4 regions of the Streptomyces sp. NPDC037288 genome follow, and region 1 is predicted to be linked to each of the others. Evidence: riboswitches for the same ligand, from Rfam matches in the RefSeq annotation. Region 1 holds a riboswitch; each other region holds the start of a gene.
What was found. A riboswitch is a leader RNA that binds a small molecule or an ion and turns the genes downstream of it on or off. The one in region 1 is predicted to bind cyclic di-AMP.
Positions count from the first base shown of each region.

Region 1 (5,345 bases):
TGTCATGGAGGCGTTGGCCGAGCAGGGGGTCACGGTGTTGTTCAAGGCCGATGCCGAGCGCATGCGCGAGGGCGTGAAGCCGTGGACGTTCGTCGCGAGCGGAGCTCCGTTCCACGAAGGTCTCCTGGTGCGCACAGACGCCGTATCCGTGGCGGCCTGTCTGGATGCCAGCCTGCCCCGACTGCGCGAGTTCGGCCTGGTCATCCCGGAGTAGGAGCTGGGGCCCTGCGCGGCCGCAGTCACCTCAAGTCCTTCCGGCGGGGACGGGGGAAGCCTGCGCTTCGTCGTAGGGATCGCGTGCTGCAGGCAGTGCTGGAGCTGCGTCCCCGAAGCACGTGTGATCGTCCCCGATCGAGGCCGGCACCCGGGCGCCGAACTGGACGCCGAGTCCGGGGCATCCGCTCGCTACGGCACCCTGCCGTCTCTGGGGCTGTTACCAACGAATTAGGCTCCGGCCCCATGGACGTACTCATCCATCTCTTCGTCGGCCTGCACATCATCGGCATCGCCGCGCTGCTCGGCGGTTTCCTCACCCAGATGAAGGCGATGGGCCAGGGCACGGCCCGCTTCGTCCCCGGAATGCTGCACGGCGCGCTGACCATGCTGGTCACCGGCGTGGCCCTGGTCGGTCTCAACCAGGTCGACGACCACCACGTCAACACGTTCAAGATCGGCGTCAAGCTGGCGCTGCTGATCGTGATCCTCGGCCTGGTCTATGTGAAGCGCGACGAGGAGGAGATCGACAAGGGGGTGTTCGGCCTGGTCGGCCTGCTGACCAGCGCGAACATCTTCATCGCCGTGCTGTGGACCTGACGGTCAGCCGTCCCCGCCGCCGGCGCGGGCCGCGCGCACCGCACCGGTGGCGACCGCGAGCCACACCGCCACCGCCACCCACAGCAGCACCCGTCCCGGCCATCTGAGCCACGGGACGCCGAGGGCGGTCGCTACGGTCAGCGTCGCCGCCGCCGTCATCCCCATCGGGAACACCGTCGCCCACCGCCGCACGTCGTAGCCGCGCCGGGGCCGCACCGCCTCGGCGGCCAGCAGCAGGAGATACGAGGCCAGGTCCAGGACGAGCAGCGCGATGGTCACGGTGCGCAGCAGACCGCGGTCGTCCTCGTCCCAGAGATGCAGGCCCGCATCCCCGGCGACGAGCAGCTTCGCCCCCGCCAGCGCCGAGATCGCGAGCGCCCCGCCCGCGATCCAGTGATCACCGGCCCCCTCCAGCACCTGTCGTGCGTCGAAGCGGGCCAGCGCGAGGCCGTAGAGCACCAGCCCCAGCCAGAACAGCACCAGCGCGGTGTGCGCGAGCCACGCCGTGCGCTCGGCCGCGGCCAGCGTCGCGGCCAGTACGACAAGCCCCTGTGTGGCCACACAACACAGGAACACCGCTCCCGGCATGCGCCGCGTCCAGTGCCGGACGACCAGGACCAGCAGCACCGGCCACAGCAGCGCCGCGAGGGCCAGCAGTGCCTCGGCCAGGGGCTGCCGGCCCAGTAGCGAGATCCGGGTGCCGAGCACGGCGGTCGCGGCGACGGCGGTGAGCGCGCCGGGACTCTCCGCCTCGGCGACCCAGCGCTGCCGCTCGCAGAGCAGTCGCAGGGCGAAGTCGGCGGCCAACGCCACCCAGGCGACGCCGGACATCGCGAGCGTCAGCCGGGAGAGCGTCTCGGCGCCGGTCAGATACAGCCCCACCGACAGGATGCCGGTCGCCATCACGGCGGCCCCGGCCGCGGGGGGCCGCTCCGCCCACCATGTACGCAGACCTGAGATGCCGGGCATGCGCCCGATGCTAGGGAGCCGGACGGCCCCTGCCGGGGAAGGGCACGCGCGCGTGGAGTGCGAAACGCCGGTACGCGCGCGTGGGGCCAAGACAGCCGGTCCGGTCAGCCCGGTCGGACCACGCTGTGGATGATCGACTCTCCGCCGTAGTAGATCGACTCCTCGCGGACGTACGCGCCCGGCTTCGGGGCGTGGATCATCATGCCGTTGCCTATGTAGACGCCGACGTGGCTGATGTCGTCGTAGAAGAAGACCAGGTCACCCGGCCGTGCGTCGGCCAGCGACACCGTGGTGCCCGCGTCGACCTGGTCGTACGTGGTGCGCGGAAGGGTGACGCCGGCCGCCCTCCAGGCGGCCTGGGTGAGGCCCGAGCAGTCGTAGGAGTCCGGCCCGGTGGCGCCCCACACGTACGGCTTGCCGATCTGCGCGCGGGCGAAGGCGATCGCCTTCTCGGCCTTCGTGTCGTACGACCCGGATGTCGTGGACCCGGTCGAGCCGGAGCCCGTCGACCCGGATCCGGATGACGAGGACGACGAGGACGACGAGGACGACGACGAGGAGGCGGCTTGCTGCCGGGCCGCCTGCTGCTTCGCCAGCTCGGCCGCCTTGCGTGCCGCCTCCTGTTGCTTCTCCCGCTCGATGGCGGCCAGCCGCGCCTTCTCCTGGGCCGTCAGCTGCGACAGCAGCTCGCGCGCGGAGGCGAGCTTCTTCTGGACGGTGGTCTTGGCGGTCTGCAGGTCGTGCTGCGAGTCGGTCAGCGTCCGCAGACTCTCCGCGGCCTCCCGTCGCTTCTTCATCGTCGAGGCCTGCTCGCCGATGTAGTCGTCGACCGCGCTCTTCTGCCGCGAGGTCAGCCGGTTCATCAGCTGGCTCTGGTCGAAGTAGTCCTGCGGGCTGTCCGCGAGCAGGAAGGTGGCCGTGTCGGGAGCGGCGGCGCCGGTGCGGTACTGGGCCGCGGCGAAGGAGCCCAGCTCCTCGCGGGCCTTGTTGAGGCGCTGGGTGCGCCGGGCGACCTCTTCGCGCAGGGCGTCGGCGCGACCCCGCTGCTTTCCTGTCCGCTCCTTGGCCGCGTTGTACTTCTCGGTCGCCGACTCCGCCTGGCGGTACAGGTCGTCGACCTTCTTCTCGACCTCTTCCAGGCTCGGCTTGGCGTGATCGGTACTCGGGGCGGCCTCCGCGGTCTGCGAGAGCACGGCCATGGAGGTGAGGGCGGCGGTGGCGAGGGCGGGGGTGCGCAGGCCCGTCCCGATGGTCCCGCCGGGGCGCGTCTTGCGGTGCGACGCCAAGGGGGGCGACTCCTTCCAGTGGGCCGCCTACCGGGTTAGCTGTCGGGTTCGGGCGGCGGTTCGGAAGGGTTGCCCTACGGCCTCGTCCCGGGCGGGAGTCGTCCGATTCACCCCAGGATCGGTGGGTCCCCGGCTCCGGGCGCCGTGCGGGCGCGCCGGACTCGGCGGAGGCCGCGCACGCGGCCTGACGGCAACCTAGCCAACTGGTGTGACTACTGTGAAGGTTGGTGCGTGATATGTCCGATACATTTTCGTGATCCGGCCTCCGGATCACGTTCCCGTCATGGCACGATTCCGCAGCGTAAGGGCCCTGCTCCGGCTGTTCGCCGCTTCGTCCGCGGGGCCATCTTCCCGGGACGGCGACCGGTTGTCGGTGGGGCACCCTAGACTCGTAGAGCGATGAGCAGCCTCTTTGACGACAGCTTCCTGGCGGACCTCCAGCCCCCTCGCGGGCGCGAGGAGGAGCCCCCGCCGCCGCCCGAGGACGATCACGCTCCGGAGCCGCTTCCGGACGATCTGTTCGGCGGGAAGTTCGACGTGCCGCCGGACCGGGACGCCTACTACCGCGACGGCGCCCCCCGCCCCGCGCTCGACGCGGCGGCCCTCCTGGAAGGGCTGAACGACAACCAGCGCGCCGCGGTCGTGCACGCCGGCTCGCCGCTGCTCATCGTCGCCGGTGCCGGCTCCGGCAAGACCCGTGTGCTCACCCACCGCATCGCCCACCTCCTCGCCGAGCGGCATGTGCACCCGGGCCAGATCCTCGCGATCACCTTCACGAACAAGGCCGCGGGTGAGATGAAGGAGCGCGTCGAGCACCTCGTCGGCCCGCGCGCGAACGCGATGTGGGTCATGACCTTCCACAGCGCGTGCGTGCGCATCCTGCGCCGGGAGAGCAAGAAGCTCGGCTTCACGTCGTCGTTCTCCATCTACGACGCGGCGGACTCGAAGCGCCTGATGGCCCTGGTCTGCCGCGACCTGGACCTCGACCCCAAGCGTTTCCCGCCGAAGTCCTTCAGCGCCAAGATCAGCAACCTGAAGAACGAATTGATCGACGAGGAGGACTTCGCCGCCCAGGCCACCGACGGCTTCGAGAAGACCCTCGCCCAGGCCTACGCTCTGTACCAGTCGCGGCTGCGCGAGGCGAACGCCCTCGACTTCGACGACCTGATCATGACGACGGTCAACCTGCTGCGCGCGTTCCCGGACGTGGCCGAGCACTACCGCCGCCGCTTCCGGCATGTCCTGGTCGACGAGTACCAGGACACCAACCACGCCCAGTACGCCCTGGTGCGCGAGCTGGTGGGCACAGGTGACCACGACGAGGACACCCCACCCGGCGAGTACGACATCCCGCCCGCCGAGCTGTGCGTGGTGGGTGACGCGGACCAGTCGATCTACGCCTTCCGGGGCGCGACGATCCGCAACATCCTGCAGTTCGAGGAGGACTACCCGGACGCGAGGACGATCCTGCTGGAGCAGAACTACCGCTCCACGCAGACCATCCTGTCCGCCGCCAACGCGGTCATCGAGCGCAACGAGTCGCGCCGCCCGAAGAACCTGTGGACCAACGCCGGCCAGGGCGCGCGGATCACCGGCTACGTCGCCGACACCGAGCACGACGAGGCGCAGTTCGTCGCCGACGAGATAGACCGCCTGGTGGACGCGGGCGAGGCCAAGGCCGGCGACGTCGCCGTCTTCTACCGCACCAACGCCCAGTCCCGTGTCTTCGAAGAGGTCTTCATCCGCGTCGGCCTGCCCTACAAGGTCGTCGGCGGAGTCCGCTTCTACGAGCGCAAGGAGGTTCGGGACGTCCTCGCCTACCTGCGCGTTCTCGCCAACCCGGAGGACTCGGTGCCGCTGCGCCGCATCCTCAACGTACCCAAGCGGGGCATCGGCGACCGCGCGGAGGCGATGGTCGACGCCCTCGCCCAGCGGGAGAAGATCAGCTTCCCGCAGGCGCTGAAGCGTGTGGACGAGGCGTACGGCATGGCCGCGCGCTCCACCAACGCGGTCAAGCGGTTCAACACGCTGATGGAGGACCTGCGCACGATCGTCGAGTCCGGCGCCGGACCGGCGACCGTCCTGGAGGCGGTGCTCGAACGCACCGGCTACCTCGCCGAGTTGCAGGCCTCCACCGACCCGCAGGACGAGACCCGTATCGAGAACCTCCAGGAACTCGCGGCCGTGGCCCTGGAGTTCGAGCAGGAGCGCGGTGAGGGCGAGCCGGTGGGGCTGGCCGAATTCCTGGAGCAGGTCGCCCTGGTCGCCGACTCCGAC
Region 1 is NZ_JBVJVY010000008.1:245,348-250,692, forward strand. It holds gene ACZ7GZ_RS13075 (hypothetical protein) at 1-214, shown strand, start outside; gene ACZ7GZ_RS13080 (hypothetical protein) at 460-813, shown strand; gene ACZ7GZ_RS13085 (tellurite resistance/C4-dicarboxylate transporter family protein) at 817-1,782, opposite strand; gene ACZ7GZ_RS13090 (C40 family peptidase) at 1,887-3,068, opposite strand; cyclic di-AMP (ydaO/yuaA leader) riboswitch at 3,098-3,202, opposite strand; gene pcrA (DNA helicase PcrA) at 3,468-5,345, shown strand, end outside.

Region 2 (5,345 bases), on a different contig from region 1:
CGATGTCGTACCCCTATGTGCTGCTGTCCGCCGCCGTCTCCCTCGACGGCTACCTGGACGACACCGGCCCCGAACGGCTCCTGCTGTCCAGCCCGGCCGACTTCGACCGGGTCGACGCCGTCCGGGCCTCCGTCGACGCCATCCTGGTCGGCGCCGGGACGATCCGCGCCGACAACCCACGGCTGCTGGTCAACTCCGCCGAGCGCCGCGCGGCCCGCGTGGCCGAGGGCAGGCCGGAGTACCCGCTGAAGGTGACCGTCACCGCCACCGGCGACCTCGACCCCGGCGCCCACTTCTGGCACACCGGCGGCGGCAAGCTCGTCTACACGACCGACAAGGGCGCCGAACAGGCCGCACGCCTCCTCGGCGGCACCGCCGACATCGTCCCGCTCGGCCCCGACCTCGACTGGCGGGCCCTGCTGGGCCACCTGCACGGCGTGCGCGGCGTACGGCGCCTGATGGTCGAGGGCGGCGGCACGATCCACACCCAACTGCTCCAGCAGGGCCTGGCCGACGAGCTCCAACTGGTCCTCGCGCCGCTGTTCGTCGGCGACCCGGCCGCCCCCCGCCTGTTCGGGCCGGGCGCCTACCAGGCCGGCCGGCTGCGCCTCGCCGAAACCCGCCGCATGGAGGACGTGGTCCTCATGCGCTACGAGCCCACGGCCCCCGGCGCCGGCCCGGTCCCCACCGCCGCCGACCGCCACTGGCTGCGCACCGCCTGCGACCTGGCCGCGCTGTGCCCGCCCTCGGAGACGGCGTTCAGCGTCGGCGCGGTGGTGGTCGCCGCCGACGGTACCGAGCTGGCCCGGGGGCATTCCCGGGAGGGCGGCGACCCCGTGGTGCACGCGGAGGAGGCGGCCCTGGCGAAGATCGATCCGGCGGATCCGCGGTTGGCCGCCGCCACGGTGTATTCCAGCCTGGAGCCCTGCGCCCGGCGTGCCTCGCGGCCGGCGCCGTGTGCCGAGCTGATCCTGCGGGCGGGGGTGCGGCGGGTGGTCACGGCCTGGCAGGAGCCGGACACGTTTGTCTCCGCGGCCGACGGGACGGGGGTCCTGGTCGGCGGAGGTGCACAGGTGGTCGTACTGCCGGAGCTGGAGGGACTCGCCAAGGCGCCGAACATGCATCTGCTGGGACGCTGAAAACACCCAGGGCCGGAATCCACTGGATTCCGGCCCTGGGCCTTCAGTAGCGGGGACAGGATTTGAACCTGCGACCTCTGGGTTATGAGCCCAGCGAGCTACCGAGCTGCTCCACCCCGCGTCGTTGTGACTCCAGAGTACCCCATCCGCAGGGCGGCGCGCACACCGCTTTCCCGCGGGCCGCCCCGACGGGGAGATCGTCTGTACCGAGAGTGATCGGACGACCGCCCTCCGCATAACATCTGAGTCACCATCAAAAACCCCGAGACTCCTGAACGCCGGCCAAGTCGCCCGTTTTGGAGGGCTCCTGACCGGTAAGTCCAGGCCGGAAAACGTTAATGATCAAGTCGAACGGCTTGGAAAGTGACCAGCAGGTCTATTAACGTTCGATAACGCAGCGCGGTCGTCCCAGCCGTCACAAGAGACGGCTCCGTGCGCACGCGCCGAATCCCGCAAGGGAACCGGGGAACCACCACCTTGGGGTGAATCACGCGGATGCCGTGACCGGTATACGCGCGTAGGAGACCTTCCTGCTCCGAACCCGTCAGCTAACCCGGTAGGCGGAGGAAGGAAAGGAGTACGCCCGAGTGGCGTCCAACCACCCTGCCCCAGAAGCCCCGTTCATGCCCGAGCCGGCCGAGCCCGAGACCTTCGGCTACGGCTCCTACCGCGCCGAAGAGGGCCCCTGGGAGGAGTGGAACCCCACCGAGGACTCCCTGACCCCGGTCCGCGGCCGGCACCGCGTCGCCAAGCAGCGCGGCGGCTTCGCGCGCAGCTCCACCGTCCTCGGCGTCGGCGTGCTCGCCGCGGTCGGCGCCGGCGGCATGGCCAGCGCCAACACCGGCAAGCCGCCGGTCTCCATATCCCTGCCGGACCTGGACTCCGTCGGCCACCTCTTCGGCGACGACTCCTCCGACGCGCACCACACCGACACCACCGCGCTCAGCAACGTCGGCGTGACCTCGGCCGACAGCAAGGACTCCGACGCGGGCGAGGCCCTGCGCAACCGGATCATGGCCCAGGCCGAGCAGCAGCAGAACAAGGCCGACAGCAAGGCCACCGCCGCCGCGCTCGCCGCGGCCGAGAAGCAGACCGCCGCCGCCGCGGCCAAGGCGGAGAAGGACGCCGCCGCCAAGGCCACCGCCGCCAAGGAGAAGGCGGAGGCCGACGCCGAGAAGGCGGCCGAGGCCAAGCGGCTGGCCGAGCTGGCCAAGCAGTACCAGCTGCCCGTCGTCTCGTACACGATCACCGGCACCTTCGGCCAGCCCGGCGCCATGTGGTCCTCCGGCTACCACACCGGCCTCGACTTCGCCGCCCCCACCGGCACCCTCATCAAGGCCATCCACGGGGGCACGATCACCCAGGCCGGCTGGGCCGGAGCCTACGGCTACCGCACGGTCCTCACCCTCGACGACGGCACCGAGCTGTGGTTCTGCCACCAGTCCTCGATCAACGTCAAGGTCGGCCAGAAGGTCTCGACCGGCGAGGTCATCGGCCGCATCGGCGCCACCGGCAACGTCACCGGCCCGCACCTGCACCTCGAGGTCCACCCCGACGGCCAGGCCGCCGGCATCGACCCGGCGCCCTGGCTGCGGGACAAGGGCCTCAACCCCTGAGCGTGTCAGCCATGAGAAACATGTGAAATCGGCGCCGGCGGTGGAATGCGATCATCCACCGCCGGTGTTGACGTCGAGCATGACTTCTCTGCGCACACTCGGTTCCTCCGGCCTCGAGGTCTTCCCGCTCTCCCTGGGCGGCAACGTCTTCGGCTGGACCGCCGACGAGGAGACCTCCTTCGCCGTCCTCGACGCCTACACGGCCGCCGGCGGCAACTTCATCGACACCGCCGACTCCTACTCCGCCTGGATCGAGGGCAACAAGGGCGGTGAGTCCGAGACGATCATCGGCAAGTGGGTCAAGGCCCGCGGCAACCGCGCCGACGTCGTCATCGCCACCAAGGTCAGCCAGCACCCCGAGTACCAGGGCCTGTCCGCGACCAACATCAGGGCCGCCGCCGACGCCTCCCTGCGCCGCCTGGACACCGACTACATCGACCTCTACTACACCCACTTCGACAAGCCCGAGGTGCCGGTCGAGGAGATCATCGGCGCGCTGGACGAGCTGGTGAAGGCGGGCAAGGTCCGGCACATCGCCGCCTCCAACATCAGCCCCGAGCGGCTGCAGGCCTCCCTGGACTTCTCCGACCGCGAGGGCCTGGCCCGCTACGTCGCCCTCCAGCCGCACTACAACCTCGTCTCCCGCGAGACCTACGAGGGCCCGCTGCAGGACCTGGCCGCCCGCGAGGGCCTGTCCGCCGTGCCGTACTTCTCCCTCGCCTCGGGCTTCCTGACCGGCAAGTACCGCCCCGGCGCCAAGGTCGACAGCGCCCGCGCGGACCGGGCCGAGCGGTACGCGGAATCCGAGCGCGGCCGACGGGTCCTGGCGGCCCTGGACGAGATCGCCGCCGCGCACGAGGTCCCCGTCGCCACGGTCGCCCTCGCCTGGCTGGCCGCCCAGCCGACGATCACCGCCCCGATCGCCTCGGCCCGCACGGTGGCCCAGCTCCCGGCGCTGACGGGGGTGGCGGACCTGAAGCTGACGGACACCGAACTGGCGAAGCTGACGGAGGCGTCGGCATAACTTCCCGGGCCAGCGGCGGCTGACCTTCTCCCGCCGCTGTCTATGACCGGTACGGGTTGTACGCGGGATACGGCGCCTTGTACGCGGGATACGGCGCCGCCGGATACCCGTACCCCGGCCAATACGCCGTAGGCATCCGCGCGGGAGCAGTCGCCCCGGCCGCATACTCCAGAGCCGGCCGAGCCACATCCCTCCGCTTCCACAGTTCGTCCAGCAGCTCCCGCTCCCGTACGACGAACTCGGCCCCGCCCTTCCCCTTGCGCCCCCGGTGCCGCAGAGACGCCAGCGACGTCGCGTACGCCTCGTACTGCGCCACGGCGCGCGCCGCGGGTCGCCCGGCGTGGTGGCGGGCGTAGTCACGGGCCGCCCGCCGCGCCCGCATCGACCCGAGCGCGCACGGCTCGGCGGGCCCCAGCCAGCCGGCCAGCACATACGCCGGCAGTTCCGTCCGCACGGTCCGCAGCTGCCGCTGCCGCGTCCAGATCGCGAGCCAGGTCAGCAGCCCGAAGACGGGCACCATGAATCCGCCGTAGACGGCGAAGAACCCGAACTCGCCGAAGGTGGAGGAGCCGTTCCAGAAGGCGTGCATGCTCATCGCGAGCAGCAGACCGCAGAGCGGCAGCAGCACCCGCCGGGCACGCTGCCGCTCGGCGGAGAGCGCGGCGACGCCGAAGCCGATGCCGGTCAGGACGGTGAACAGGGGGTGCGCGAACGGGGACATCACGATGCGCACGAAGAAGGTGGCGGCGGTGACGGAGGCGATGCCGCGGCCGCCGCTGAGCTGGTCGGTCCCGAAGGCCGTACCCAGGTAGAGGATGTTCTCGGTGAACGCGAACCCGGTGGCGGTGGTCCCGGCCACCACCACCCCGTCCACGATCCCGGTGAAGTCACGTCTGCGGAAGAGGAAGACGAGCAGGACGGCGGCGGCCTTGGCGGACTCCTCCACGACGGGCGCTATCACGGTGGCGCCCAGGGTGTCGGCACCGGCCGGATCGGCGGTCGCGGTGGCTATCCACTTGGTCGCGAAGCTGTTGGCGACGATGGCTATCAGCGCCGCCGCGCACGCTCCCCAGGCGAAGGCGAAGACCAGGTTCCGCCAGGGGCCCGGCTCAACCCGGTCCAGCCACCGGAAGGCGGCTATGAGCCACGGCACGGGCAGCACGGCCAGTCCGAGCCCGACGAGGAACCCCTCCGTACCGGTCTGTCTGCGCACCAGCGCGAGAATGACCAGCCCGGACAGTGCCAGCAGTGTGATCAGTGTCCCGTATCTCACCCACCTGTGCTGCCACCAGCGCGGATGGTGAAGCACAAGGCCCTCGGGGCCCGGGGGATACGTCGGAAACGGAGGACTGGTGGCCACGGCATCGACCCTAACGGTGGCGGGGCGAGGGGCTGGAGCGTTTACCGGCCCCGATGCGGTACGCGCTATCGGTCCTGGCTGTGCGGTACGCGGCGGAAGAGCAGATCGTTCACGACATGTCCCTTGTCCAGTCCCTGCCCCTCGAAACGGGTCAGCGGCCGGGACGCGGGGCGCGCCGCGAAACCGCCGTCCGCCTGCGTGTTCTC
Region 2 is NZ_JBVJVY010000061.1:5,283-10,627, forward strand. It holds gene ACZ7GZ_RS38055 (dihydrofolate reductase family protein) at 3-1,139, shown strand; tRNA gene ACZ7GZ_RS38060 (tRNA-Met) at 1,187-1,260, opposite strand; cyclic di-AMP (ydaO/yuaA leader) riboswitch at 1,571-1,717, shown strand; gene ACZ7GZ_RS38065 (M23 family metallopeptidase) at 1,727-2,755, shown strand; gene ACZ7GZ_RS38070 (aldo/keto reductase) at 2,835-3,779, shown strand; gene ACZ7GZ_RS38075 (PrsW family intramembrane metalloprotease) at 3,820-5,139, opposite strand; gene trmB (tRNA (guanosine(46)-N7)-methyltransferase TrmB) at 5,205-5,345, opposite strand, start outside.
Region 2: another riboswitch for cyclic di-AMP. It lies ahead of ACZ7GZ_RS38065 (M23 family metallopeptidase); the one in region 1 lies ahead of ACZ7GZ_RS13090 (C40 family peptidase).

Region 3 (5,345 bases), on a different contig from region 1:
GTACAACCGGCTGGTGCGCCGCGACCGTACGGCCGTCGCGGCCGGCTTCGGCCTGCTGCGCCTGGCCGGCGCGCCCTCGATGGGCTGGCTGGACGTGAAGACCTCCGGTGACGTCGAGGTGCCGGTCATCGAGGCCGCCATCGACGAGGAGCTGGCCCGGTTCGCCGAGGAGGGCCCCACGCCCGAGGAAATGGAGCGCGCCCAGGCCCAGTTGGAGCGCGAGTGGCTGGACCGGCTCGGCACGGTCGCCGGCCGCGCCGACGAACTGTGCCGGTTCGCGGTCCTGTTCGGCGACCCGCAGCTCGCCCTCACCGCCGTCAAGCGTGTCCTGGAGATCACCCCCAAGGAGGTCCAGGAGGTCGCCAAGGCCCGTCTGCGCCCCGACAACCGCGCGGTCCTGGTCTACGAACCGAAGTCGCCGGAGGAGGTCCCGGACGCCGACGTCCCCGAGGACCCGGAGCAGGAAGCGACCGTAGAGGCCGGTAACGAGAACGAGGAGACGGCCAAGTGACCGAGCTCGCCACCATGGACTTCCACCCCCAGCCGCAGCCCGGCGAGGCCCGTCCCTGGGCGTTCCCGGCGCCCGAGCGCACCGCGCTCGACAACGGCCTGACCGTGCTGCGCTGCCACCGCCCCGGTCAGCAGGTCGTCGCCGTCGAGGTGCTGCTCGACGCCCCCCTGGACGCCGAGCCGGCCGGCCTGGACGGCGTTGCCACGATCATGGCGCGGGCCTTCTCCGAGGGCACCGACAAGCACTCCGCCGAGGAGTTCGCCGCCGAGCTGGAGCGCGCGGGCGCCACGCTCAACGCGCACGCCGACCACCCCGGCGTCCGGCTCAGCCTGGAGGTCCCGGCCTCCCGTCTGGCCAAGGGCCTCGGGCTGATCGCCGACGCCCTGCGCGCGCCCGCCTTCGCCGAGAGCGAGGTCGAGCGGCTGGTCCGCAACCGCCTGGACGAGATCCCGCACGAGCTGGCCAACCCCTCCCGCCGGGCCGCCAAGGAACTCTCCAAGGAGCTGTTCCCGGCGACCTCGCGGATGTCGCGTCCCCGCCAGGGCACGGAGGAGACCGTCGAGAAGATCGACGCCACCGCCGTACGCGCCTTCTACGACCGGTACGTTCGCCCCGCCACGGCCACGGCCGTCGTGGTCGGCGACCTCACCGGCACCGATCTGGACGCGCTGCTCGGTGACACCCTGGGCGCCTGGACCGGCACCCCGGGCGAGCCGCGGCCCGTGCCCCCGGTGAGCGCGGACGACACCGGACGCGTGGTCATCGTGGACCGGCCGGGCGCCGTGCAGACGCAGCTGCTCATCGGCCGCGTCGGCCCCGACCGGCACGACCGCGTGTGGCCCGCCCAGGTGCTCGGCACCTACTGCCTCGGCGGCACCCTCACCTCCCGCCTGGACCGCGTCCTGCGCGAGGAGAAGGGCTACACCTACGGTGTGCGCTCCTTCGGGCAGGTCCTCCGGTCCGCGCCGGACGGCACGGGCGCCTCGATGCTCGCCATCAGCGGCTCCGTGGACACCCCCAACACCGGTCCGGCGCTGGAGGACCTGTGGAAGGTGCTGCGCACCCTCGCGGCGGACGGCCTGACCGACGCCGAGCGGGACGTGGCCGTGCAGAACCTCGTCGGGGTGGCGCCGCTGAAGTACGAGACCGCGGCGGCCGTCGCGAGCACGCTGGCAGACCAGGTCGAGCAGCACCTGCCCGACGACTTCCAGGCGACGCTGTATCAGCAGCTGGCCGCGACGGGCACGGTGGAGGCCACCGCGGCGGTCGTGAACGCCTTCCCGGTGGACCGCCTGGTGACCGTCCTCGTCGGTGACGCCGCCGAGATCAAGGCGCCGGTCGAGGCACTCGGCATCGGCGAAGTGACCGTGGTGGCGGCCGAGTAGGTCACCGCGCGGGCGGCCGAGTAGCGGCACACACGCGTGGGGCCCTGACGACCGACGGGTCGTCAGGGCCCCTTGCGTGCTCCGCTCTCCACCTACCAGATGTCCGGATTGGGGCGGAGGTTGCCCGTCTGCCCTGTGGGATGCGCTACAAAAGCCCGGATCCGTTTGAGATGGGAAAGCAGGCTTCCGTAGCGTCGTCCGGGCTGTTCGTCAGGCAGTGCGCCGCACCCGCGGCACCGGACAGCCATCGCCGAGTCCCCGTACGGCGCGAGCCAGGGGAGCCGGGGACCCACCGTCCCTGGGGTGAATCGGGCGCCCGCGCGTGAGCGAGGGGGTCCGTAGGAGACCTTCCTGCTCCGAACCCGTCAGCTAACCCGGTAGGCGAGAGGGAAGGAAAGGACCAGCCACTTCATGGCGTTCATGTGCGCCACCGGGAAGCACCGCAAGCCCGGCCGGGTCAAGCGCACCACCGCTCAGGCGGCCGGCGTCGCGGCCCTCGCCACCACCGGCGTCATCGGCACGGTCGCGGCGCCCGCGGCGTTCGCCGCCGAGAACACCGCCGAGCAGACCGGCCTCACCCCGGTGGTCAGCGTCGGAGACGACATAGCCGAGCAGATCGACGCGCAGGCCGCCGCCCAGCAGCAGGTCGCCGAGCAGAAGGCGGCCGAGGAGGCCGCGGCCAAGAGGGCCAAGGAGGTCCGCGAGGCCAGGGCGCGCGCCGCCCGCGAGGCCGAGCGCAAGCGTCTGAACGCCTTCGTCGCCCCGATCGCCCACTCCTACGTGTCGACGGCCTACAAGGCCAGCAGCTCCCTGTGGTCCTCCGGCTCGCACACCGGCATCGACTTCCACGCGGCCAGCGGCACGCCCGTCCACGCGGTCGGCGCGGGCACCGTCGTCTCCACCGGCTGGGGCGGCGCGTACGGCAACGAGATCGTGATCCGGATGGCCGACGGCATGTACACCCAGTACGGCCATCTGTCGTCGATCGGCGTCACGGTGGGGCAGCGGGTCACGCCGGGCCAGCAGATCGGTCTGTCCGGCGCGACCGGCAACGTCACCGGTCCGCACCTCCACTTCGAGGCCCGCACGACCCCCGACTACGGTTCGGACGTCGACCCCGTCGCCTACCTCCGCCAGCACGGCGTGGACGTCTGACGCCCCTGGCTCTGCCCGCGCAGCCCCGGCCCGCACCGGCCGGGGCTTTCGCTGTTTTCCGGGACGGACGCCGGACCCGCCGACCAAAAAATATCCATGGATTCCGGCCCGCCGTCGGAATTTCCGAGGTATTGGAATAGAGTCACGGAACACGCGTCCATCGTCGACGTTTCACGGGGATTAAGGCGGAGGTCGGTCATGCGTATTCCGGCGCACTCGGTGTGCACGGCGATCCGGGACGACATCGTCGCCGGTGTCCACGAGCGCGGCGCCCGCCTCACCGAGGAAGTCCTGGCCCGCCGCTACGGCGTCTCGCGCGTCCCCGTCCGCGAGGCCCTGCGCACCCTGGAGGCGGAGGGCTTCGTGGTGACCCGCCGGCACGCGGGCGCGTGCGTGGCCGAGCCGACCGAGCAGGAGGCCGCCGACCTGCTGGAGATGCGCATGCTCCTGGAGCCGCTCGGGGCCGCCCGGGCCGCCCAGCGCCGCACGGAGGCCCACCTCAAGGTGCTGCGCGGTCTGGTCAGGCTCGGTCAGGAGCGGGCCAGGAGGGGGCACAGCGACGATCTGCGCTCACTGGGCGGCTGGTTCCACGAGACGCTCGCCCAGGCCTGCGGCAGCCCCTCGCTGACCGCGATGCTCATCCAGCTGCGGCACAAGATCGCCTGGATGTACGCGGTGGAGGCGCCGCCGAGTCCGGTGGAGTCCTGGGTGGAACACGGCGCCATCGTCGACGCGGTGGCGCGCGGCGACGGCGAGCGCGCGCGGGCGGTCACGGCGCTGCACACCGAGCGTGCGACGGCCGCGCACCGGCTGCGTCGCCCCCGGGCCGCCGAGCGTGTGAGGACTTCGCAACACACCGTAAACATGTCGAGTCTTCGGCATTAACACGGAAGCCGTATACAAAGAAGGGGTATTCGGTGGTCCTGGATTTCCGCTGCCCCTATCCCGTGCGCCCTGAATTCAAGGTCCGGAAAAGGCGGAAGCCGCGCCACCCGGAATGGGTGGCGCGGCTTTCTCGCCTTGCTCAGACGGTCTCGGGCAGCTCTTCCAGGCCCTCGGAGACCAGCTTGGCCAGACGGTCCAGGGCGGCGTCCGCGCCCTCGGCGTCGGAGGCGAGGACGATCTCCTCGCCGCCCTGGGCGCCCAGACCCAGAACAGCCAGCATGGAGGCCGCGTTGACGGGGTTGCCGTCAGCCTTGGCGATCGTCACCGGGACGCCTGCGGCCGTGGCGGCTCGGACGAAGATGGAGGCGGGGCGGGCGTGGAGGCCCTCGGCCCAGCCGACGTTGACGCGGCGCTCAGCCATGTGTTGCTGCCCTTCAGTCTTCAGGGTTGTCTAGACCAGTTTCCCATATCGTGAAGCATGCCCGGAGCGGACCTTCGTCCCGCCCCGCGTGTCGTCGGACCGCGGCCTCGGTCCGACTCCTCGTTCTCCACAGACTGCCCCGCGCCGTTGTCGTACGCGAGCCGTACTCTGGGGCCCATGCAGACCTCGGCGGACCGGCAGGACCGGTACCAGTACCCCGCCCACTGGGAGGCGGACGTGGTGCTGCGCGACGGGGGAACCGCGCGCATCCGGCCCATCACCGTTGATGACGCCGACCGCCTGGTCAGCTTCTACGAGCAGGTCTCGGACGAGTCGAAGTACTACCGCTTCTTCGCGCCGTACCCCAGGCTCTCCGCCAAGGACGTCCACCGCTTCACGCACCACGACTTTGTGGACCGGGTGGGACTCGCGGCCACCGTCGGCGGCGAGTTCATCGCCACCGTACGCTATGACCGCATCGGCGCCGACGGCATGCCCGCCTCCGCCCCCGCCGACGAGGCCGAGGTCGCCTTCCTCGTGCAGGACGCACACCAGGGCCGCGGGGTCGCCTCCGCCCTGCTGGAGCACATCGCCGCCGTCGCCCGCGAGCGCGGCATCCGCCGCTTCGCCGCCGAGGTGCTGCCCGCCAACACCAAGATGATCAAGGTGTTCACGGACGCCGGCTACACCCAGAAGCGCAGCTTCGAGGACGGCGTCGTACGCCTGGAGTTCGATCTCGAACCCACCGACCGCTCCCTGGCCGTGCAGCGCGCGCGGGAACAGCGCGCCGAGGCCCGCTCGGTACGGCGGCTGCTCGTGCCCGGCTCGGTCGCGGTCGTCGGCGTCGGCCGCGCCCCCGGCGGAGTCGGCCGCAGCGTCCTCGGCAACATCAGGGACGCCGGCTACGGCGGCCGGCTGCACGCCGTGAACAAGGCCTTCCTGGAGGACCTCGAGGAGGCCGGCGGGGTGCCGGCGCACCGGTCCGTGC
Region 3 is NZ_JBVJVY010000012.1:36,359-41,703, reverse strand. It holds gene ACZ7GZ_RS16590 (M16 family metallopeptidase) at 1-511, shown strand, start outside; gene ACZ7GZ_RS16585 (M16 family metallopeptidase) at 508-1,896, shown strand; cyclic di-AMP (ydaO/yuaA leader) riboswitch at 2,135-2,295, shown strand; gene ACZ7GZ_RS16580 (M23 family metallopeptidase) at 2,308-3,051, shown strand; gene ACZ7GZ_RS16575 (GntR family transcriptional regulator) at 3,250-3,936, shown strand; gene ACZ7GZ_RS16570 (HPr family phosphocarrier protein) at 4,076-4,357, opposite strand; gene ACZ7GZ_RS16565 (bifunctional acetate--CoA ligase family protein/GNAT family N-acetyltransferase) at 4,535-5,345, shown strand, end outside.
Region 3: another riboswitch for cyclic di-AMP. It lies ahead of ACZ7GZ_RS16580 (M23 family metallopeptidase); the one in region 1 lies ahead of ACZ7GZ_RS13090 (C40 family peptidase).

Region 4 (5,345 bases), on a different contig from region 1:
TCATCATGCGCGGCCTGCGCACCCTGCCCGTGGAGTTCACACCGGCCGCCGGCGCAGCCGGGCGACGGGGAACATGAAGGGCGTTCAACTTTGTGATCTTCACGTGATCTGCGCGGCATTAACTTGTGACAAGTGATCGTCTGCCGATACGTTCACCCATCAGCGTGGCGACGGATTCCAGTGCGCCGCGCCGGTCCTGCTGTCGCACGAAAGGCTTCCGCATGCTCTCCGGGAACGGTCGTCACCGTCGCCCCCGTCAGGCTCCGGCCCTCCTCGTCGCGGCCGGAGTGACCGGCTCCGCCATCGCCATCCCGCTGCTCGGCGCCGCGAGCGCCAACGCGGCCGACGGCACCACCTGGGACAAGGTCGCCGAGTGCGAGAGCGGCGGCTCCTGGAGCGCGGACACCGGGAACGGCTACTACGGCGGCCTGCAGATCTCGCAGGACGACTGGGGCAAGTACGGCGGTACGCAGTACGCCGACAGCGCCGACCAGGCCAGCCGCTCGCAGCAGATAGCCGTCGCCGAGAAGATCCTCGCCGACCAGGGCACCAAGCCGTGGGCCACCTGCGCCCTGCTCTCCGGTCTGACCTCCAACTCCGCTTCGGTCGACGTCGACACCGGCGTCGGCGGCTCCGGCGACACCTCCGGCTCGGGTGACACCTCCGGCTCGGCCGGTCTGCCGGAGTCATCGGCATCCGACCCCGGTTCCGGCTCCCACTCCGACCCGGGCTCCGGCTCCAACTCCGGCTCCGGCTCCAACTCCGCCCCCGGTTCCTCCGCCTCCGGTTCCTCCGGCTCGGATTCCTCCGGTTCTGATGCCCCTGACTCCTCCTCGGGCTCGAGCACCACGCCGGCTCCGCAGCGGAGCCACCACGCCGCAAAGACCCCGGACGCGACCGGCGGCTCCACCGGAACCAGCGCCCCAAAGTCCGACAAGACCGGCAAGTCCGGCTCGACCGGAGGTGGCGGCTCCCAGGACGGGGGCAGCTCGCCGACGGCAACGCCCGGTACCGACGAATCGGACAATTACCAGCAGTCCGCCGGTTCGTGGAGCCTGGTCGACACCGGCACGCTCAGCAGTGGCGGACGTCACCGTGGTGGGAGTGCGGACGAAACGGTGACAAACGGTCAGAACACCCCCTCCTCCGGCCGTCACGCCGGTCGCACGGCGGGTGCCTACACCGTCCGCGAGGGGGACACCCTCGCCTCCATCGCCGACTCCCTGGGCGTCGACGGCGGATGGCACGCGCTCTACGACGGGAACAAGAGCGTCATCGGTGCCGACCCGAACCACATCACCGCCGGTCAGACCCTGGAAATCGGTTCCTAAGAGGGCGAAAACCAGCGGTAGTTGACGCCCCGTTTCGCCGCTGATGTCCGTTTCGGTGAAAGTGTGGGATGAGTCTCAGAAGCCCTGATCGTCTTTGAAATTCCCTCGATCACGTGTCTACGGTCAGGACCGCTCGTCACCACGAGCCCCGGCAGTCGCAACGCCGAATCCTGCCAGCGGTTGCCCGGGAACAGTCGTCGCGTCAAGCGCCGCAGGCAGGAGCGGGGGACCCAAGGTAAGTGCCGGATCCGGCGGTTGACGCCGGCACCGGCTGGGGGTGAAGCCGCGCCTCGCGAGAGCGAGTGCGCGGCCGGGCAACTCAACCGGCCCGAACCCGACAGCTCACCTCGCAGGCGTCGGTGAGGGGATCGATCCATGCTGTTTTCCGGCAAGGGCAAGCACCGTCGTCCGTCCAAGGCCACCCGTGTCATCGCGCTCGCCGGTGTCACCGGCGCAGCCGTCGCCGCCCCGCTGATGGCGGCCGGCAACGCCTCCGCCGCCACCGCCTCCGAGTGGGACGCGGTCGCCCGGTGCGAGTCGGGCGGCAACTGGTCCATCAACACCGGCAACGGCTTCTACGGCGGCCTGCAGTTCACCAACTCCACCTGGGCCGCGTACGGCGGTACCGCCTACGCCGCGCGCGCCGACCTCGCCACCAAGGCGCAGCAGATAACCGTCGCCGAGAAGGTCCTCGCGGGTCAGGGCAAGGGTGCCTGGCCGGTCTGCGGCACGGGCCTGTCGGGCGCCGCGTACAACGGCTCCGCGCCCAGCGCCCCCTCGAACACCACCTCGTCGAAGACCACCGCGCCCAGCACCGCCACGCGCTCCGGCCAGCAGGCCGCCTCCCGCTCCGCCGAGCGCACGGCCCCGGCCAAGAGCAAGACCGTCACCACCCCGACCGGCAAGAAGGTCAAGAAGGGTGACGGCGAGTACAAGGTCGTCACCGGTGACACCCTCAGCTCCATCGCCGTCGAGCACCACGTCCAGGGCGGCTGGCAGAAGCTCTTCCAGCTGAACAAGGACATCGTCGAGGACGCGAACCTCATCTACCCGGGCCAGCAGCTGCACCTGAAGTAAGCGGCAGCGGCACTCAGGCCCGCCCCCGTCCCCACGGGCTCCCCGCCCCGGCGCGTGTTCCCCCGTACGCGCCGGGGCGGGGTCTTTTGCGCGCGCCCCGCGCGCCCGTGCGCGTGCCCATGTGCGTGCCCTCTGCATCCACCCTTTGTTCCGTTCATGAACAATGGGTACCGTCTGCGTGTGCCTCCCCGTCCACGGGGCGGTCGGTCGGTGGCCGATCCCCCGGAGACGGTTAGGCTCTAGTCGCAAGGCACAGCCGTAAGGCAGCAAGCCCCGCACTTCCAGCGTCACATCCAAGAAGGAGATGCTCGTGCCGTCCATCGACGTCGTCGTAGCCCGGGAAATCCTGGACTCCCGAGGCAACCCCACGGTCGAGGTCGAGGTCGGCCTCGACGACGGCAGCACGGGTCGTGCCGCCGTCCCGTCCGGCGCCTCGACCGGCGCCTTCGAGGCCATCGAGCTGCGCGACGGTGACCCCAACCGTTACCAGGGCAAGGGCGTCGAGAAGGCCGTCCTCGCCGTCATCGAGCAGATCGGCCCGGAGCTGGTCGGCTACGACGCCACCGAGCAGCGCCTGATCGACCAGGCCATGTTCGACCTGGACGCCACCGACAACAAGGGCTCCCTCGGCGCCAACGCCATCCTCGGCGTCTCCCTCGCCGTCGCCCACGCCGCCTCCGAGGCCTCCGACCTCCCCCTCTTCCGCTACCTGGGCGGCCCGAACGCGCACCTGCTGCCGGTGCCGATGATGAACATCCTCAACGGCGGCTCGCACGCGGACTCCAACGTGGACATCCAGGAGTTCATGATCGCCCCGATCGGCGCGGAGTCCTTCTCCGAGGCCCTGCGCTGGGGCACCGAGGTCTACCACACCCTGAAGAAGGTCCTGAAGGGCAAGGGCCTGTCCACCGGCCTCGGCGACGAGGGCGGCTTCGCCCCGAACCTGGGCTCCAACCGCGAGGCCCTCGACCTCATCCTCGAGGCCGTCAAGGAGGCCGGCTACGTCCCCGGCCAGCAGATCGCCCTCGCCCTCGACGTGGCCGCCTCCGAGTTCTACAAGGACGGCAAGTACCTCTTCGAGGGCAAGGAGCGCTCCGCCGCCGAGATGACGGAGTACTACGAGGAGCTCGTCGCGGCCTACCCGCTCGTCTCCATCGAGGACCCGCTGTTCGAGGACGACTGGGCCGGCTGGAAGGTCATCACCGACCGTCTGGGTGACAAGGTCCAGCTGGTGGGTGACGACCTGTTCGTCACCAACCCCGAGCGGCTGGCCCGTGGCATCGAGGAGGGCACCGCCAACGCCCTCCTCGTCAAGGTCAACCAGATCGGCTCGCTGACCGAGACCCTGGACGCCGTCGAGCTGGCCCAGCGCAACGGCTTCAAGTGCATGATGTCCCACCGCTCCGGCGAGACCGAGGACGTCACCATCGCCGACCTGGCCGTCGCCACCAACTGCGGCCAGATCAAGACCGGCGCCCCGGCCCGCTCCGAGCGTGTCGCCAAGTACAACCAGCTGCTGCGCATCGAGGAGATCCTCGACGACGCCGCCGTGTACGCGGGCCGCAGCGCCTTCCCGCGCTTCCGCGGCCACATCGACGTCTCCAAGGGCTGACGCAACCCGGGCTAAGTATTAGCCAGTCATACGTACGTCCCCGGACCCGGTCCCGTACCGTGTCCGGGGACGTACGCACGTGTGACGCGCAAGGCAAGGGGAGGCGGAGAGCCACATGGCCGTGAAGGACCGCGACCGTTTCTCCACCGCGACCAGGCTGCGGCTGCTCGGCGAGCAGACGGCGGCCCGGGTCTACCGCTCCCAGACCAAGCGGCAGGCCCGCCGCTCCCGGCTCACCGGCCGGGCGGCGCTGCTCGCGCTGGTGCTGTGCTCGATGATCGTCGCGCTCGCCTACCCGATGCGGCAGTACGTCTCCCAGCGCGCGGAGATCGCCGACCTCCAGCGCCAGCAGGAGCAGGCCCGCAAGCGGGTCGAGCAGCTGCGCGACCTCAAGGCACGCTGGCAGGACGACTCCTACGCCGAGCAGCAGATCCGGCGCCGGCTGCACTATGTGAAGCCCGGCGAAACCGGGTACGTGGTCGTCGACCCGGGCGCGGCCCAGCAGTCCCGCACCGACCTCCGGGCCGCCCACCGGCCCTGGTACGCGAACGTCTGGGACGGGGTCGACAAGTCCGACGCCTCCGACCAGTGAGCAGTAACGCCGGCCTTTGGCCGTAACCGACAGAAAGCTTCGAAGAGCAGTCATGGAAACGCCCCCGCCGCCCACTTTGCGCACCGAGCCCACCGACGCGGACGTCGAGGCCTTCAAGCAGCAGCTCGGCCGCCCGCCGAGGGGCCTGCGGGCCATCGCGCACCGCTGCCCGTGCGGCCAGCCGGACGTCGTGGAGACCGCGCCGCGGCTGCCCGACGGCACGCCCTTCCCGACGCTGTACTACCTCACGTGTCCCAAGGCGTCCTCCGCCATCGGCACGCTGGAGGCGAACGGCGTGATGAAGGAGATGACCGAGCGGCTGCAGACGGACCCCGAGCTGGCCGCCGCCTACCGGGCCGCGCACGAGGACTACATCCGGCGCCGTGACGAGATCGAGGAGCTGAAGGGCTTCCCGAGCGCGGGCGGCATGCCGGACCGGGTCAAGTGCCTGCACGTCCTGGTGGCCCACTCGCTGGCCGCGGGCCCCGGCGTGAACCCGCTCGGCGACGAGGCGCTCGCCATGCTGCCGCAGTGGTGGAGCAAGGGTGCCTGTGTGACCCTCGAACACCCCGAGGACGAGGGGGACGAGAAGTGACCCGCGTCGCCGCCGTCGACTGCGGTACGAACTCCATCCGTCTGCTGGTCGCCGACGTCCATCCCGGGACCGGTGAACTCGTCGACCTCGACCGCCGGATGACGATCGTGCGGCTCGGCCAGGGCGTCGACCGCACCG
Region 4 is NZ_JBVJVY010000013.1:91,704-97,048, forward strand. It holds gene ACZ7GZ_RS17605 (cytochrome P450 family protein) at 1-77, shown strand, start outside; gene ACZ7GZ_RS17610 (transglycosylase family protein) at 222-1,331, shown strand; cyclic di-AMP (ydaO/yuaA leader) riboswitch at 1,529-1,702, shown strand; gene ACZ7GZ_RS17615 (transglycosylase family protein) at 1,707-2,408, shown strand; gene eno (phosphopyruvate hydratase) at 2,713-4,020, shown strand; gene ACZ7GZ_RS17625 (FtsB family cell division protein) at 4,136-4,612, shown strand; gene ACZ7GZ_RS17630 (DUF501 domain-containing protein) at 4,665-5,207, shown strand; gene ACZ7GZ_RS17635 (Ppx/GppA phosphatase family protein) at 5,204-5,345, shown strand, end outside.
Region 4: another riboswitch for cyclic di-AMP. It lies ahead of ACZ7GZ_RS17615 (transglycosylase family protein); the one in region 1 lies ahead of ACZ7GZ_RS13090 (C40 family peptidase).